Regions from separate parts of the Streptomyces sp. NPDC102514 genome, predicted to be linked through region 4. Evidence: riboswitches for the same ligand, from Rfam matches in the RefSeq annotation. Region 4 holds a riboswitch; each other region holds the start of a gene.

Region 1 (4,470 bases), on a different contig from region 4:
TGGTCCGGAGTATTTCGGGGTCCACGCCCGCGAATGTAGATAGCGGGGGAGCCGGACAGTCAAGAGGGGGAACATTTAGGGACAGCCCGTCATCAAACACGTAAGGCGGTCATGGTCGCGGTCGGCGCGGGAGGGTGGGCGCGGGCCGGCAGGACGCCGGGCGGGTGCGGGCCGCCCCTGCCGATACCGTCGAGGAGTGACCGAAACGCCTGCACAGCCGCCCGCGCCGACCACGGGGCAGCCCGTCCCCGAACTCTTCAGCTGGGAGTTCGCCACCGATCCCTACCCGGCGTACGCCTGGCTCCGTGAGCACGCCCCCGTGCATCGGACGAAGCTGCCCAGCGGGGTGGAGGCATGGCTCGTCACCCGTTACACGGACGCCAAGCAGGCACTGGCCGACGGCCGGCTCAGCAAGAACCCCGCCCATCACGACGGGACCGAGCACGCGAAGGGCAGGACCGGCATTCCGGGGGAGCGGAAAGCCGAGCTGATGACGCACCTGCTCAACATCGACCCGCCGGACCACACCCGGCTGCGGCGGCTCGTCAGCAAGGCGTTCACACCCCGGAGAGTGGCCGAATTCGGTTCCCGCGTGCAGGAACTGACGGACCAGCTGATCGACGGGTTCGCCGGGAAGGGCGAGGCGGACCTCATCCACGACTTCGCCTTCCCGCTCCCCATCTACGCGATCTGCGACCTCCTCGGCGTCCCGCGCGAGGACCAGGACGACTTCCGCGACTGGGCCGGGATGATGATCCGGCACGGGGGCGGGCCCAGGGGCGGTGTCGCCCGGTCGGTCAAGAAGATGCGCGGCTACCTCGCCGAGCTGATCCACCGCAAGCGCCAGGAACTCACGGACGTGCCCGCACCGGGCGAGGACCTGATCTCCGGCCTCATCCGGGCCTCCGACCACGGCGAGCACCTCAGCGAGAACGAGGCCGCGGCGATGGCCTTCATCCTCCTCTTCGCCGGTTTCGAGACAACCGTGAACCTCATCGGGAACGGCACCTACGCGCTGCTCACCCACCCCGGCCAACGGCAGCGGCTGCAGGACTCCCTCGCGGCCGGCCACACGGACCTGCTCGCGACCGGCGTGGAGGAACTGCTCCGCTACGACGGGCCCGTGGAGCTGGCCACCTGGCGGTTCGCCACCGAACCGCTCAGCGTCGGCGGACAGGACATCGCCGCCGGTGACCCCGTACTCGTCGTGCTCGCGGCGGCCGACCGCGACCCCGACCGGTTCGAGGACCCGGACACGCTCGACCTCTCCCGCCGTGACAACCAACACCTCGGTTACGGCCACGGCATCCACTACTGCCTCGGCGCGCCCCTCGCCCGGCTGGAGGGCCAGACCGCGCTGGCCACGCTGCTGACCCGGCTGCCCGACCTGCAACTGGCGGGAGATTCGGCCGATTTGAGGTGGCGTGGCGGGCTCATCATGCGTGGATTGCGCACGCTTCCGGTGGAGTTCACCCCGGTCGCGAAGTCTTGACGGAAGTCGACCGAAGTCATGGCGGCCGTAGCACCGAAGGCGACGGAAGGTGAGCCTCCGTCAACTCTGTGATCTTCACGTTATCTACGCTGCACCGACTTGTGACAAGAGTTCGAGTGCCGCTACGTTCACCCATCAATGCGGCAGGTCCGCCCGTCGCAGCAGTCACGAGCACGGCTTTCCGCCGTGCCCCGTGCGTATTCCTTGCTGTCACGCGAAAGGCAATCGCATGCTCTCCGGGAACGGCCGTCATCGTCGCCCCCGCCAGGCCCCGGCGCTCCTCGTCGCCGCCGGCGTGGCCGGATCGGCCATCGCGATCCCCCTGCTCGGTGCGAGCGGCGCGAGTGCCGCCAGCGGTACGACCTGGGACGCGGTCGCCGAGTGCGAGAGCGGCGGCTCATGGAGCGCCGACACGGGCAACGGGCTCTACGGCGGACTCCAGATGAGCCAGGAGACCTGGGAGCAGAACGGCGGCCTCGACTACGCGCCGAGCGCCGACCAGGCCAGCCGTTCGCAGCAGATAGCCGTCGCCGAGAAGATCCTCGCCAGTCAGGGGACGAGCGCCTGGGTGACCTGTGGTCTCGTCGCCGGTCTGACGCAGGACTCCGGCTCCGCCGACGTCGACACAGGCCTCGCCGAGGACGCCACGAGCCCGTCGGCCGACGCCGATACGGCAAAGGGGAGCGACAGCGCGAAGTCCGACTCGTCCACGGACGGCGACGCGAAGTCCGACGACGACTCCGCCTCGGAGTCACAGAGAACGGACAGCTCGTCCGCCGATACCAAGGCGAAGGGTGACGACTCGGACAAGTCGTCCCAGAACGACGACGCTTCGGCCGACGAGGCCGCGGACAGTTCCGGCCGCCACCGGGGCGGCAGCGCCGAAGAGGTCGACATGGCCCCCCGTGCGGACGACTACGCCGGCCGGCACGCCTCGCGCAGCGACAGCACCTCACGCGTCCTCGCCGACGAAGGCTCGTACGCGGTCCGTTCCGGCGACAGTCTCTCCAGCATCGCCGACTCCCTTGGCATCGACGGCGGGTGGAGCGAGCTCTACGCCGCGAACAAGGACAGTATCGGCTCCGACCCGGACTTCATCATCCCCGGTCAGCGCATCGCGGTCGACGGCTGAGCGAGTGTCGAGCAAGTAGTGATCAAGGCGCCGAATCGGGCGAAAAGCAGCGGCAGTTCGCGCTGAATGTCCGATTTGGCGAATTGAGACATGGATCTCAACACCCCTGATCGTCTTTGAAATTCGGCGCGGCCCGTGTCTACGGTCGTGACCGCTCGCCATTGGTGAGCCCCGACGGTCGCACGCCGAATCCTGCCAACGGCCGTACGGGAACAGTCGTCGCGTAAAGCGCCGTAGGCAGGAGCGGGGGACCCAAGGTAAGTGCCGGAGCCGGTCGTCGAGACCGGATACGGCTTGGGGTTAAGCCGCGTGACAGCAGTGTCGCGCGGCCGGGCAACTCACTCGGCCCGAACCCGACAGCTCACCTCGCAGGCGTCGGTGAGGGGATCACTTCATGCTGCTTTCGAGCAAGGGCAAGCACCGTCGCCCGTCCAAGGCCACCCGCATCGCCACGCTGGCCGGTGTCACCACCGCCGCCGTCGCCGTCCCGCTGATGGGCGCCACGGGAGCCTCCGCCGCCACCGCCTCCGAGTGGGACACCGTCGCCCAGTGCGAGTCCGGCGGCAACTGGTCGATCAACACCGGCAACGGCTACTACGGCGGCCTGCAGTTCTCGTCCTCCACCTGGGCCGCGTACGGCGGCAGCTCGTACGCCTCCACCGCCGACCAGGCCTCCAAGTCCCAGCAGATAGCCGTCGCCGAGAAGGTTCTCGCGAGCCAGGGCAAGGGTGCCTGGCCGAGCTGTGGCGTGGGCCTGTCCGGCGCCTCGACCGGTGGCTCCACCGCCCCGTCGGGCTCCGACAGCTCCAGCGGCTCCAACCAGAGCACCACGCAGCCGCAGCAGCAGAACTCGCAGTCCTCCGAGGAGCGCGCCTCGCGTTCGCAGGAGCGTCCGGCGGCGAAGAAGACCGTCGAGACCCCGACCGGCAAGAAGGTCAAGAAGGGCGACGGCGAGTACAAGGTCGTCAAGGGTGACACCCTCAGCGAGATCGCCGCGAAGGAGAAGGTCAAGGGCGGCTGGGCGAAGCTGTACAAGCTCAACGACGACATCGTCGACGACGCCGACTTCATCTTCCCGGGTCAGCAGCTGCACCTCAGCTGACGACGGCCGCACCACGGCCGGCCCGCCCTCGGCGGTTCATCGGTCGCGTCCCCGCTTCGGCGGCCCGGACATGACCGCGGGCATCACCGCGGACATCACCTCCGGTCGAGGCACTGGCCGCTCGGCCTCGACCGGACGTCCGGCCCACATCCGAATCGCGACTGAACCACAGCGCCCTCACATCCGTGTCCTCCATAGTGGGGGCCTCGTGAGGGCCACCCCCGTCCCCCACGGGCTCCCCGCTCCGGTGCGTGTTCCCCCGTACGCACCGGGGCGGGGCTTTTTTGTGCTGTTCTTTCTGCCTGTTCTTTCCGCTCGTGTCTTTGTTCCGTTCGGAAACAATTTCCTCTCGGTTCTGTCCAGGGGGCGGTCGAGGGCTGGCCGATCCCCGGCAGCCGGTTAGGCTCATCCCGCGGGGCCACCACGGCCTGCGCGCAACCGGGCCTCCGGCCCGGCACAGCTTGTGTCACATCCCAGAAGGAGATGCTCGTGCCGTCCATCGACGTCGTCGTAGCCCGGGAAATCCTGGACTCCCGAGGCAACCCCACGGTCGAGGTCGAGGTCGGCCTCGACGACGGCAGCACGGGTCGTGCCGCCGTTCCGTCCGGTGCCTCCACCGGTGCCTTCGAAGCAGTCGAGCTCCGTGACGGAGACCCCAACCGCTACCTCGGCAAGGGTGTCGAGAAGGCCGTCCTCGCCGTCATCGAGCAGATCGGCCCGGAGCTCGTCGGCTACGACGCCACC
Region 2 (4,470 bases), on a different contig from region 4:
ACGTGTCCTCGGGCGAAAGGGCCTGGCCCTGAAGGGAGGTGAAGGCCTCCTCGTACGACTGGAGGTCCTCTCTCTGTTCGAGATAAAGGCTACTCGTCAAGTGGTCGAGAACAACCACATCCAGATCAGATCTGTTCGTAAACGAAAAAATAACAAAGGGACCTGTGACTCCGATGTGAGCCCCAACTCCGAAGGGCAGCACCTGAATTCGCACGTGAGGGAGGTGCGCGGCCTCCCGCAGCCGGTCCAACTGCCGTGCCATGACCTCCGGTCCACCGACGGTCCGCCGCAACACCGACTCGTCCAGGACGGCACTCAGTCGGAGCGGTTTGTTCGAACGCAGCACCTCCTGGCGCGCGAGGCGCACCTTCACCAGCATCTCGACCAGAGCGTCGATCTTGCCGTCGGGTACCCCGTCCAGGGCGGCCCGTGTCACCGCGCGGGCGTACTCCGGTGTCTGCAGGAGGCCCGGCACCACGGAGTTCTCCAGCGTGCGCATCGCGCCCGCCTGCGCCTCAAGGCTGATGAAATCGCTGTACGTCGACGGCAGAAGGCCCCGGTAGGCGTGCCACCAGTGGTGCCGGCCGTCGCCGTCCGCGCCCGCCAGCACGACGAGCAACTCGTGCAGCTCCGGGTCCCGGACGTCGTACGCGTCGAGGAGTCGCCGCACGTCGGCGGGCTTGACCCCGCTGCGGCCGGTCTCGATCCGGCTCACCTTCGACTGGTGCCAGCCCACGAGGCGCGCAGCCTCGCCGCTCGTGAGGCCCGCGCGGGCGCGCAGGGCCCGCAGTTCGGCGCCGAGCTTACGTCGGCGCACCGCGGGGCCGTACTGCATGGCCGTCTCCTTCCGACCGTCGCGCAAGCGCTGCAGCGCCCGGCGTCACGCCGACGGTAGAGGACAAACCAGTTGCCCGCCCAAATACGGTCGACGGTCGCAGAGTTCACCGCTTCGAGCGACAGATATATGCATATCTTGGTGGATCGGCACCACGAACGCCGAGGTAGTGGCACTCTGGCGCAAGCACCAGTCCGGGACCGTCTCGAAGTCATCCGCTTCGGTCGGACCCCGGTCCCGTGGGAAAGGGACGACGTCGCATGGCAGACCACCAGGAAGCATCCGTCACTCTGCCGAGCGATCCCGCTTCGGTCTCCGTCGCCCGTACGTATGTCACCGACGTGCTGGCCGAATGGGGACTGCCGTCCGACTCGGAGACCGCCGACACCGTTCGGCTCATCGTCTCCGAACTCACCACGAACGCGGTACAGCACACCTTCGGACTGTCACCCACCTTCACGGTGGACATCGAACTCGACCGTGACGAACAACTGCGCATCGGTGTGACCGACAGCCACCCGCGCTTCCCGAAACGGCTGCCCGCCGCCGTCCAGCAGGACAACGGCCGGGGCATGGTGATCATCCGCTGGCTGACGGCGGAATCCGGTGGCAAGCTCTCGGTCCGCGCCACCAGCGAGGGCGGCAAGACCGTGTCGATCATGCTCCCCTGGACGGCCCCGGCGCAGCCGGTCCGGGCCGAGTAGGGCCCGCCCCGAAGAAGCGCGGGGAACCGCGCGCCCGGCCACGACGAGCCCGCGGACAACCCACACAGCACGAAGCACAACGCACCGGACGTCCGGCGGAACGCCTAGGACCTGTCCGGTCGATCACGGCGAAGGGAAGCTGCGGTGCCTTGTGGGCGCCGGTGAGCGGGGTGTGGTGCGTGCAGCTGCAAGGCGGAGGAGGGCGTCGACGCGGAGCGTCGGCAACCGACGACAACGCCGCAGATGTGCGTGCCACACCCCGCGTCTTCGCCGTGATCGACCGGACAGGTCCTAGACGTCCGGATTCTTGTCCGCGGCCCGCTTCAGCAGATACGGCAGGACCTCCCACAGCCCCACGCACAGGAGCAGAGTGGTCGCCCCGGCCACGATCCCCTCGGTGCGGTCCACCGCCACGTCCACGACGAGCAGCACGGAACCGGTGAGAGCGAGCGCGAGCACGGCCAGACCGATCTGCGCGAGCCGGGACGAGGCGTCGACGACCTGAGGCTTCGCGCCCTGCTGGAACAGCCGGCGGTGCAGGGCGGCGGGGGTGGTGAAGAGCGCGGCCGCCAGGACCGAGAGCAGCAGGGTGACGACGTACGTGGTGCGCTGCACGGTGTCGAGGGACGGGAACCGCGGGGTGAAGGCGAGCGTCAGCAGGAAGGCGAAGAGGATCTGGACGCCCGTCTGGGTGACCCGGAGCTCCTGGAGGAGTTCGAGGAAATTCCGGTCGGCGCGCTCAAGGCGGGTCTCGTCGCGCTCCTCGTGGTGGTGCGGATCGTCCATGAGTGAACGAGTAACCATTCAGCGCCCGAATTCACGCCTGAGGCCCCAGGTCCCTCACGGGCGTCGAGCGGGTCTCCCACGGGTGTGATGCCCGGAATCCTCACGGGCGGCGGGCCGGGCCCCTCGCGGGCCGTCGGGCCGGGTCCCTCACGGGGTGGCCGTGGCGATCCGAGCGCCAGGGCCACCCCGTGGGCGGATCACCTGACCCGGCCGTACCAGACGCTCTTGGTCCAGATCTTCTGGAGCTTCACCACGTCCCCGGTCTTCGGGGAGTGCCAGATCCGTCCCTTCCCGGCGTAGATGCCCACGTGGTAGACGTTCCGGCCCGAGTGGAAGAAGACCAGGTCCCCCTGCTTGCGGTTCGAGGAGGAGACGTGGTTCGTCTTGTTGTACTGGGCCGCAGCCGTGCGGGGCAGCTTCTTGCCCGCCTTCTTGAACGAGTACAGCGTGAGGCCGGAGCAGTCGAAGCGCTTGGGCCCCGTGGCCCCGTACTTGTACGGGGAACCCTTCTTGGAGGCCGCCACCTTGAGTGCCTTCGTCGCGGGGGTGGCCGCTTCCGCGTCGGACGCGAAGCCAGGGGCCACTATGCCGCCGCCTACGGCGGCGATGGTGAGAACCGATGCGGTACCGGCCCTGCTGAACAGCGACGGGACACGATTGAGCGCAGTCATGCGCAACCCTTCGTCAGCCGCCTGTGAAGGATGACCTGTCGGATTCGGGCTGGCGAAGTTGCCCGGCCGCGGCTGCGGCTTCACCCCAAGGGCCACTCGGATCTCTCCGGCGGCCCGTCATGCTCGGGTCCTCCACTCCTGCCGATGCACTTCTGTCGACCGGTCATCCGGGCAGCGGCAGGACTCGGCGTCCGCCCGGACCGCCCCGCCGCTTCTGGCGGGGGCTTGTCGTCGCAGGGATCTTGACGCACTGATGTCCCAAAAGCCGAGCGGAATCGGCGATTTGTGGGCTTACTCACCACTCACCCGTTCGGGTGGACAGCCCTTTCTACGGGTGGGCGTCGAGGGCCTCAAGGACCCCCGCACCAGCACCGGAATGGTTGATTCCGCCTCGGACGTACGCGCGTTGCGCAACTCCCGGGGGCCTGTGGGAGCAGCCTCGACTACGCCAACCGGGGGTACGCCTTCTGGTCCGTTTCAACTCCGGTGCGGACGCCTCGTCAAGTGCCTGCGTGAGGCCGGACCGGTGGGTGTACGTCAGGTGTCGGAGCCGGGCGGCAGGGCGACCCGGCCCGCTCTGCGCTCACCGTCGAGGACGCGCAGGGCCCGCGCCAGGGTTGCGGCGTGCAACTCGTTCTCGCCCCGCTGGTGCATCAGGGTCAGCGCGTCGCGCAGCGCGGTCGCCCTGCCGACCAGGGCCTGGGCCGCGCGCAGTCCGCGGTACGTGTCGCCGGAGTGCGCCGGGTTGATCCGGCCGAGCAGGTCGACCACCTCCAGATAGCGGTCGATCAGCTCGGCCTCGGCCCGCGTCAGGGCCGGCAGCGGGGGCAACTCGGGCGGAAGCATCGGCGGATCACCCCACGCCGGGTGTGTCGGACGTGCCTGATGCGTCGTCGGACGCGCCGAGGGCCGCCGTGCGGCTGGGGACGATCCGGTCGACCAGCCCGTACTCCAGGGCCTGGCGGGCGTCGAGGATCCTGTCCCGCTCGATGTCCGCGCCGATCCGCTCCCGGCTCTGCCCCGTGTGCCGGGCGAGCATGTCCTCCATCCGGGCGCGGGTGCGCAGCAGTTCGTCCGCCTGGATGGCCAGGTCGGACGCCTGACCCTGGACCGGCTCGGACAGGTACGGCTGACGGATCAGCACGCGGGCGCCCGGCAGCGCGTACCGCTTGCCCGGTGTGCCCGCGGCCAGCAGCACCGCGGCGGCCGACGCGGCCTGCCCGAGGCAGATGGTCTCCACCTCGCAGCTGACGTACCGCATCGTGTCGTAGACGGCCGCCATCGCACTGAAGGAGCCGCCGGGGGAGTTGATGCAGAGCGAGATGTCCCGGTCGGGTGCCTGGTACTCCAGGTGCATGAACTGCGCCATCACGTCGTTCGCGGACGTGTCGTCGATCGGCGTCCCGAGAAACACGATCCGCTCTTCGAGGAGCTTGGAGTACGGGTCCATGGTCCGCGTCCCCGAGCTGGTGCG
Region 3 (4,470 bases), on a different contig from region 4:
CGTCGACGCGAGCGGGATCACCGAGATCGCGACCGTGGCCACGGTCGCCTGCCTCGCCGTCGTCATCAACCGGCTCGTGAGCCTGGGCAACGCCCGGCTGGCCTCCGCCCACGAGATCGCCGAGGCCGCCCAGCGGGCCGTCCTGCCCGAACCCGCCGCGCGCACCGGCGGCCTCGACCTCGCGGTCCGGTACGTGGCCGCGCAGACCGACGCGCTCATCGGCGGCGACCTCTACGCCGTGCAGGACACCCCGCACGGCGTACGGCTCGTCGTGGGCGATGTGAGAGGGAAGGGCATGGGCGCGGTCGCCGCCGTGGCCGTCGTCATCGGGGCCTTCCGGGAGGCCGCCGAACAGGAGAGCACCCTGGAGGGGGTCGCCCAGCGGTTGGAGCGGTCGCTGATGCGCGAAGGGGTGCGGCGCGACAGCGTCGAGGTCTTCGAGGGCTTCATCACCGCCGTGCTCGCCGAGATCCCGCACGGCGCCCAGCGCGTACGGCTCGTCAACCGCGGCCATCCCGGGCCGCTCCTGCTGCGCGGCGACGGAACCGTACGCACGCTCGCCGCGGCGGAACCCGCGCTGCCCCTCGGGATGGGCGACCTGGGCGCCTGGCCCGACCGCGCGCAGGAGGAGGACTTCCCGGGTGGGGCCATGCTGCTCTTCCACACGGACGGACTGTCCGAGGCCCGGGACGGACGGGGTGTGTTCTTCGACCCGGCGGCACGGCTGTCCGGGCGCCAGTTCGCCGGGCCCGACGCGCTGCTCACCGAGGTGGTGGACGACGTGTTCCGGTACACCGGGGGCGGCGGTACGGACGACATGGCGCTGCTCGCCGTCCGCCGGCCGTGAGGGAGCCGGGACGCTCTTCCGGACCTATATCACCTGCAGTAGTCGAACGACGCCCCTGCGCATAACAACTGACACACCGTCAATAAAACCCGTACCTGTGAATGGCGATCAACTCGCCCGATTTACCCCGCTCCCAGCGTTTAAGTCCAGGCCAGGAGCCGTAACGATCATCAAGAACAGCTTGGAATCCGGTGCCTGAGTCTATTAACGTTCGATAACGCAGCGCGGTGTCCCAGCCGTCACAAGAGACGGCTCCGTGCGCACGCGCCGAATCCCGCAAGGGAACCGGGGAACCACCTACATGGGGTGAATCGCGTGTCTTTCGTGGTGGTGAACACCGCGGTTGACGCGCGTAGGAGACCTTCCTGCTCCGAACCCGTCAGCTAACCCGGTAGGCGAGAAGGAAGGAAAGGAGCGCGCCCACGTGGCGTTCAACAGGCCTGCCCCCACACCCTCGTTCATGCCTGACGAGGTGACGGGAGAGACCTCGGGCGAGAAGAAGCCCGACACCTTCGCCTTCGGCGCCCGCAGGGACGACGAGACCTGGGAGCCCTGGAATCCCAGCGCGGACACCGTCGTTCCCGTCCGCGGCAAGCACCGCGTCGCCAAGCAGCGTGGCGGGGGACTCGCCCGCAGCTCCACCGTTCTGGGCGTCGGTGTCATAGCCGCCGTCGGCGCGGGCGGCATGGCCTCCGCGCAGACCGGCAAGCCGCCGGTGTCGATCTCGATCCCCGACCTGCCCAACGTCGGCTCGCTGATCTCCGACGACGAGGCCCCCGAGGGTTCCAGCACGGCGCTCACCGCCGCCGGACTCACCGAGGCCGACGCCGAGGAGGGCAACGCCGACGCCGGCGAGGCCCTGCGCTCGCGCATCATGCTCCAGGCCGAACTCCAGCAGGACCAGGTCGACCGCGAGGCCCAGGCCGCCGCCGAGGCCGCCGCCGCGAAGAAGGCCGCCACGCTCGCCGCCAAGGAGCAGGACGCGGCGAAGGCCAAGGCCGCCGCCGCGAAGGCGAAGAAGGAGGAGGAGGCCAAGGCGAAGGCCGAGGCCGCACGCCTCGCCGAGCTGGCCAAGCAGTTCACACTGCCCACCTCCTCGTACACGATCACCTCCACCTTCGGGCAGTCCGGCTCGCTCTGGTCCTCCGGTCAGCACACGGGTCTGGACTTCGCCGCTCCCACGGGTACCCCGATCAAGGCCATTCACAGCGGCACGATCACCGAGGCGGGCTGGAGCGGCTCGTACGGCTACCGCACGGTCCTCACGCTCGACGACGGTACGGAGCTGTGGTTCGCCCACCAGTCGTCGATCGGCGTCAGCGTCGGGCAGAAGGTCAGCACGGGCGACGTCATCGGGCGCGTGGGTGCCACCGGGAACGTCACCGGGGCGCACCTCCACCTGGAGGTTCACACGGCCGGCGGCACCGGGATCGACCCGATGGCCTGGCTGCGCGGCAAGGGCCTCAACCCGTAAAGCCCCGACCCGCAAGCCGGTGTCCGCGCCCTGTGGGGTCGCGATGTCGCGGTGCATGGAATACGGCCGTCCGGTTCGGCCGTTGGTTTTGGCATGACTTCTCTTCGCAAGCTGGGTTCGTCCGACCTTGAGGTCTTTCCGCTCGCCCTGGGCGGCAACGTCTTCGGCTGGACCGCCGACCGGGCCGACTCCTTCGCCGTCCTCGACGCGTACACGGCCGCCGGCGGGAACTTCGTGGACACCGCCGACGCGTACTCGGCCTGGGCGCCGGGCAACGAGGGCGGCGAGTCCGAGACCGTCATCGGCGAGTGGCTGACCGCGCGCGGCAACCGCGCCGACGTCCTCATCGCCACGAAGGCCGGCGCGCATCCCGCGTACAAGGGCCTGTCCCCGGCGAACGTCAAGGCCGCGGCCGAGGCGTCGCTGCGCCGGCTGCGGACGGACCACATCGACCTCTACTACACCCACTACGACGACCCCTCCGTGCCGGTCGAGGAGTTCCTCGGGGCCCTGGACGAGCTCGTGCGCTCCGGCAAGGTGCGCGCGATCGCCGCGTCCAACATCTCCGCCGAGCGGCTCCAGGAGTCCCTGGACGCCTCCGACCGCGAGGGGCTGGTGCGGTACGTGGCGCTGCAGGCCCAGTACAGCCTGGTGTCGCGTGACACGTACGAGGGTCCGCTGCAGGAGGTCGCCTCGCGCGGCGGACTGGCCGCAGTCCCCTATTACGGGCTCGCCTCGGGCTTCCTCACCGGCAAGTACCGGGCGGGCGCGGACGTCGACAGCCCGCGGGCCGGTGCGGCGGGCAAGCATCTCGCGTCGGAGCGGGGGCAGCGGGTGCTGACCGCGCTCGACGAGGTCGCCGAGGAACGCGGCGCCGAGCTCGCCACCGTGGCCCTCGCCTGGCTGGCCTCCCGCCCCACGGTCGCCGTCCCCCTGGCCAGCGCCCGCACCCCGTCCCAGCTCCCGGCCCTGCTGTCGGTGGCGGACCTCACCCTGACGGACACGGACCTCACAAAGCTGACACGCGCGTCGGAGTGACCCTCGCGGGGCGGGGGGGGCAGGGTTGGGGCGGGCTTGCGTTGTTGCTTTGGCTTTCAGGGGCGCGGGGAACTGCGCGCCCAGCCCGAGACGGCCCGCACCGGGCACTCGACCCCAAGCACGGCGGTGCTGCCCCCCAAGGGGCGCGGGGAACTGCGCAACCATGCAAGCAGGCGGTCAGGACCGGTACGGGTTGTACGCCGGGTAAGGCGGCGGATACCCATACCCCGGCCCAGCCCAGGGCACAGGCACCGGCACCGCCGAAGTCGCCCGCGCCGCATACGCCAGCGCCGGCCGAGCCGGCTCCCGCCGAGCCCACAGCTCGTGCAGCAACTCCCGCTCCCGCACGGCGAAGTCGGCCCCCGCCCGCCCCCGCCGGCCCCGGTGGCGAAGAAACGCCAGCGACGTCGCGTACGCCTCGTACTCCGCCACCGCCCGCCCCGCATCCCGCCCGCCGTGATGCGTGGCGTACTCCCGCGCCAGCCGCCGCGCCTTCATCGAGCCGAGCACGAACGGCTCGGGCGCGGCCAGCCACCCCGCGACGGCGTACGAGGGCAGCTCCGTGCGGACCGTGCCCAGTTCGCGCTGGCGTGTCCAGACGGCCAGCCACGTGAGCAGTCCGAAGGACGGGACCATGAACGCCGCGTAGACCGCGAAGAAGCCGTACTCCCCGAACGCCGACGAGCCGTTCCACATCGCGTGCATGCCCATCGCGAGCAGCAGCCCGGTGATGGGCAGGACGACGCGGCGCACCTGGTGGCGGTCCGCGGAGAGCGCCGCGATGCCGAAGCCGATGCCCGTCAGCACGGTGAACAGCGGATGCGCGAAGGGCGACATGATCACGCGTACGAAGAAGGTCGCGGCGGTGACGGAGAAGAGGCCCGTGTCGCCGGTGAGCTGGTCCGTGCCGAAGGCCGTGCCCAGATAGAGGATGTTCTCGGTGAACGCGAAGCCGGTCGCCGTGACGCCCGCTATCACCACGCCGTCGACTATCCCCGTGAAGTCCCGTCTGCGGAACAGGAAGACGAGCAGGACCGCCGCCGCCTTCGCCGACTCCTCCACGATCGGCGCTATCACCGTCGCGCCGAGGGTGTCCGCGTGGGACGGGTCC
Region 4 (4,470 bases):
CCCGCCTGGCCCTCCCCGCTGGTCGCCCACGTCCCGTACGCGCTCCAGGGCGCCCCCGTGGTGGTGCGCTCCCCGCAGCACACCGGGCTGGACGCCGGCCGCTTCTTCCCCTTCGGCAACGACGCGGACCTGCCGCCGGACCAGCGGGAGGAGGACGCGCGGTCGGTGTGCTTCGAGTTCGAAGTACCCGAGGAGATCTGGGTACTGGGCCGCCCGCGCGTGCGCCTGAGGCTCACCTCTCCGGCGACGCGCGGCCATGTAGTGGCCCGTCTGTGCGACGTGGCTCCTGACGGCTCCTCGACCCTGGTCACCCGAGGCGTCCTGAACCTGACAGCCCGTCATGGCCGTGACCAGGTGGTTCCTTGGGAACCGGGCGCTACGGAGAATGTGCTCTTCGAACTGAACGGCATCGGCCACGCCTTCCCGCCGGGCCGTCGCATCCGGCTCGCGGTCTCCTCCGCGTACTGGCCGTGGATCTGGCCCCAGCCGGGCTCGGAGGCGGGCTTCACCCTCACTCCGTCGGGCAGCGTGCTGGAACTGCCGGTCCGCGCCCAGGAGTCGGACCCCTCCATCGTCTTCGAGGAACCGGAGCAGTCGGCTCCGCTCGGTGTGAACTTCCCCGCCACCCTGGACGAACCGCGCCCCGAACGCCTCGTGGTCCGCGATGTCGCCAAAGGTGAATGGCGCCTGGAAGTGGATCCGCGGTACGGCGGCACCCGCGTCTATCCGGACGGACTCGAATTCACCGAGGACGCGCTGGAGACGTACACGATCAATGAGTCGGACCCGTTGTCCGCGCGCACCAGGTCCGACTGGTCCGTCCGGCTGCACCGGCCGGAAATGCCGTGGGACGCGAGTGTCGAGACGCACTCCGAAATCACCTGCGACGAGACGGACTTCATCACTTCGAACGAAGTGATCTGCAAGGACGGCGACGAAGTGGTGTTCCACCGCACCTGGGAGAAAAGGATTCCGCGTACGGCGGGATGAGCCGGGACGGGTTCACGCACCCCTGGAACCGCCCGCGGCGCCCGGTATCCGGCGTCCACAGAATATTGCGTATCACCTTTTTTATGGACATTGGCCTCCTGTGCCAGTGAATTGAGTCACGCCCGCGTGCGGTGATCGTTTCGCCGGTTCCGTCGATTTCCCTTTGCGGAAAGCAAGTTGAACTTCGCCTTCCGTTTTGATCAAGAGATATTCGCCCGACATGGCAGTTCAAAGCCGTCGCTGCGCGAATTCGGGGCTTGTTCACGGCATGTGCTCTCGCATACGTTCACGTCACTCCGGACGGATCGCCTAATCCTGCCGCCGCCCGGAAATCCCAGTCACCCATTCACTCGCGTACGGCAGGAGCGGGGGACCCAGGTAAGCCGCCGGTCCGTATCGCGGAACGGCTAGGGGTCAAGTCGCGCACCCCACGCGGCCGGGCATCTCCCGCCCGAACCCGACAGCTCACCTCGCAGGCGCCGGAGAGGACATTCGCCATGCCCGCACGAGGCAAGCACCGCCGCCCCAGAAACAGCACCCTCACCCGTGGCATCGTCGCCGCCGGGACGGGCGGAGCCGCACTCGCGCTCCCCCTCGTAGGAGCCACCGGCGCCCAGGCCGCCACCCCGAACGCGGTCCCGCAGGTCTCGCTGGTCACCTACAAGGTGGTCCAGGGCGACACCCTGTCGAAGATCGCCAAGGCGCACACCACGGGCGACTGGAAGAAGCTCTACAAGGCCAACCGCGCGGTCATCGGCGACGACCCGTCGGCCATCCGGCCCGGCCTCAAGCTGACCGTGGGCACGAAGAACGGCGGGACCCCGGCGAAGACCGCCACGGCGTCCAAGGCCTCCACGGCGTCCGCCGTCACCCCGGCCTCCGCGAAGACCTACACGGACGACCTCGACGGCTGGATCAGGCAGTCGCTGGACGTCATGGCCCAGCAGGGCATCCCGGGCACCTACGACGGCATCCACCGCAACATCATCCGCGAGTCGTCGGGCAACCCCCAGGCCATGAACAACTGGGACTCCAACGCGGTCGCCGGTACGCCCTCGAAGGGGCTCCTGCAGGTCATCGACCCGACCTTCTCGGCGTACCACGTGACCGGTACGTCGCTGGACCCCTTCGACCCGGTCGCCAACATCACGGCGGCGTGCAACTACGCCGCCGCGCGCTACGGCTCGATCGACAACGTCTTCGGCGCCTACTGACCGACGCCCGAGCGGGCTCCCGGACCGGCCTGCCGGCCGATACGGGGGCCCGTCCCGCCGGTCCGGCCGGTCCCGTCCGCGTGGTCGGTCCGGCCGGTGGAGAACATGCGCTCCAGGACCACCGCGATGCCGTCGTCCTCGTTCGAGAGGGTGATCTCGTCGGCGACGGACTTGAGTTCGGGATGCGCGTTGGCCATCGCCACCCCGCGCGCCGCCCAGTCGAACATCGGGATGTCGTTCGGCATGTCCCCGAAGGCGATGGTCTGCGCCGACGTCAGGCCCAAACGGCCGGCGGCGAGCGCGAGACCCGTGGCCTTCGTGATGCCGCATGGCTGGAGTTCGACGGTACCGGGCCCGGACATCGTCACGGTGGCGAGGGAACCGACCGCTCCACGGGCGGCGGACGCCAACTCGTCGTCGGAGAGCAGGGGGTGGCGCAGCAGCACCTTGCTGATGGGCCGGGTCCAGAGGTCGTCGCGCCGCAGCACCCGTACCGCGGGCAGCGTCGGGTGGGGCATCTCGTAGCCCGGCTCGATGAGCGTGAGTCCGTCGACCCCGTCCTGGTCGACGGCCGCGTACACCTCGCCGACCTCCGCCTCGATCTTGCCGAGAGCCACCTCCGCCAGCTCACGTTCGAGCGTGACGGACCACAGCATGCGGTCCGCGCCGGCGTCGTACAACTGTGCGCCCTGTCCGCACACCGCGAGCCCCTGGCTGCCGAGTTCGTCCAGCAGCGGCCGTACGCGCGGGGCGGGGCGCCCCGTCACCACGAGGTGCCGGGCGCCTGCCCCGACCGCCATCGCCAGCGCCGCGCGCGACCGGTCCGAGAGGGTGTCGTCGCCGCGCAGCAGCGTCCCGTCCAGGTCAGTGGCGATGAGTGAATATGCAATCGGTGGGGCCATGATCAGAGAATACGGATCGAATCCCCCAGCGACTCGACGGGAACCGGACGTCGTCCGGCACCTCGACCGCCTCACGCGTCGTCGCGGGCCCCAGCAGACCCCTGGAGTTCAGGCCGATCCCATGACATATCGGCCACTCCGCCGACCCGATTCACGCCCCTTTCCCGACCGCCCGCGTGCGCCCGCGCGCTCCCACCGCGTGCGTTCGCGCCCCTGGTTCAGCGGTGCCGCGCCGCCAGGTGCCGGACCAGCCGCGGCGAGGCGAACTCCGTCCCGCACACGAACCGCATCACCGGGCCGTACGAGGCCGCGGCCGGCAGTCCGGTGAAGTACAGACCGGGCACGGAGGAGCTGAATCCGGCGCCCAGCCTCGGTGTTCCGCGGCTGACGGCCAGCCGTGTCCGCAGCTCATGGCCGAGGAAGTCCATCGCGGCGAGGTCGACGTGGTAGCCGGTGGCGGCGACGATGTGGTCCGCGGACAGTTCCTCGACGCGACCGCCGAGGGTCCGGACAGTGAGGGCAGGCCGCCCGGCCGCCTCCCCGGAGGCACGGAGGATCCGCGCCACCTCGCTCACCCGCACTTTTCCCTCGAACCGGTCGCGCAACCACCAGGCGCCGAGGGGCCCGAGGACACTGCGGACGAGGAAGTGCCGGATTCCCGGCGGCAGATGACGGTACGGGTGCGGGTAGTAGGTGAGGGCCCACAGCGACCAGGCCCGGCCGAAGGGCGACTCCGGGCGCCGCAGCGGCTGCCGCCACGGGGGCGCGCCGAAGTCGACAGACCCTTTTCCGCGCGCCACCACGCGCACCTGTGCGCCCGACTCGGCGGCGAGCGCCGCCGTCTCCAGGGCGGACTGGCCCGCGCCGACGACGATCAGTTCCCGGCCGGCGAACCGGGACAGGTCGTGCAGTTGCGAGCTGTGCGAGACGGGGCCGGTGGGCGTCGGTCCGTCGGGTGCGGCCACGGCGAGTTCGCGGGGCAGGTGCGCGAGGCCGGACAGACCGGTCGCGACGACGACCGCCCGCGCGGTGAACACCTCCCCCGAGTCCAGCTTGAGTTCGAAGCCCCGCAGGTCGCCACGTCGGTCGACCGAGACGACGCGCACCTGTTCCAGTTCCGGCACGAGCCGCTGCCGGAACCACTCCCCGTACGCGACGAACGTCTCGACCGGGATGATGTCCTCGTCCGTGACCAGGCGGGGAACGCCCGCCGCGTCGCAGTAGTCGACGAGGTCGTGCCCCGGTTGCGGGGCGTCGATGTTCGAGGCGGCCGGGGTCGATTTCAGGAGCATCCCCTCGGGCATGTTCGCCCGCCAGCTCACCATGGGTTCACCGAACACCCGTACCGGAATGCCGCGCGCCCT

Evidence for each region. Region 4 has a riboswitch for cyclic di-AMP ahead of ACZ60E_RS29985 (transglycosylase SLT domain-containing protein). Riboswitches for the same ligand answer to the same signal wherever they lie in the genome.
Region 1: it holds a riboswitch for cyclic di-AMP, as region 4 does, so the genes downstream of both, ACZ60E_RS40450 (transglycosylase family protein) here and ACZ60E_RS29985 (transglycosylase SLT domain-containing protein) in region 4, are expected to answer to the same signal.
Region 2: it holds a riboswitch for cyclic di-AMP, as region 4 does, so the genes downstream of both, ACZ60E_RS35315 (C40 family peptidase) here and ACZ60E_RS29985 (transglycosylase SLT domain-containing protein) in region 4, are expected to answer to the same signal.
Region 3: it holds a riboswitch for cyclic di-AMP, as region 4 does, so the genes downstream of both, ACZ60E_RS11415 (M23 family metallopeptidase) here and ACZ60E_RS29985 (transglycosylase SLT domain-containing protein) in region 4, are expected to answer to the same signal.

What each region holds. Positions count from the first base shown of each region.
Region 1 is NZ_JBVJLW010000024.1:5,709-10,178, reverse strand. Features, by position in the region: gene ACZ60E_RS40465 (globin domain-containing protein) at 1-25, opposite strand, end outside; gene ACZ60E_RS40460 (cytochrome P450 family protein) at 197-1,492, shown strand; gene ACZ60E_RS40455 (LysM peptidoglycan-binding domain-containing protein) at 1,722-2,624, shown strand; cyclic di-AMP (ydaO/yuaA leader) riboswitch at 2,844-3,014, shown strand; gene ACZ60E_RS40450 (transglycosylase family protein) at 3,019-3,726, shown strand; gene eno (phosphopyruvate hydratase) at 4,210-4,470, shown strand, end outside.
Region 2 is NZ_JBVJLW010000017.1:70,769-75,238, forward strand. Features, by position in the region: gene ACZ60E_RS35300 (helix-turn-helix domain-containing protein) at 1-835, opposite strand, end outside; gene ACZ60E_RS35305 (ATP-binding protein) at 1,096-1,539, shown strand; gene ACZ60E_RS35310 (DUF6328 family protein) at 1,831-2,325, opposite strand; gene ACZ60E_RS35315 (C40 family peptidase) at 2,523-2,996, opposite strand; cyclic di-AMP (ydaO/yuaA leader) riboswitch at 3,000-3,155, opposite strand; gene ACZ60E_RS35320 (hypothetical protein) at 3,534-3,842, opposite strand; gene ACZ60E_RS35325 (ATP-dependent Clp protease proteolytic subunit) at 3,850-4,470, opposite strand, start outside.
Region 3 is NZ_JBVJLW010000004.1:20,442-24,911, reverse strand. Features, by position in the region: gene ACZ60E_RS11420 (PP2C family protein-serine/threonine phosphatase) at 1-847, shown strand, start outside; cyclic di-AMP (ydaO/yuaA leader) riboswitch at 1,103-1,260, shown strand; gene ACZ60E_RS11415 (M23 family metallopeptidase) at 1,272-2,321, shown strand; gene ACZ60E_RS11410 (aldo/keto reductase) at 2,415-3,359, shown strand; gene ACZ60E_RS11405 (PrsW family intramembrane metalloprotease) at 3,537-4,470, opposite strand, start outside.
Region 4 is NZ_JBVJLW010000013.1:189,909-194,378, forward strand. Features, by position in the region: gene ACZ60E_RS29980 (CocE/NonD family hydrolase) at 1-990, shown strand, start outside; cyclic di-AMP (ydaO/yuaA leader) riboswitch at 1,320-1,484, shown strand; gene ACZ60E_RS29985 (transglycosylase SLT domain-containing protein) at 1,488-2,204, shown strand; gene ACZ60E_RS29990 (HAD family hydrolase) at 2,198-3,106, opposite strand; gene ACZ60E_RS29995 (NAD(P)-binding domain-containing protein) at 3,325-4,470, opposite strand, start outside.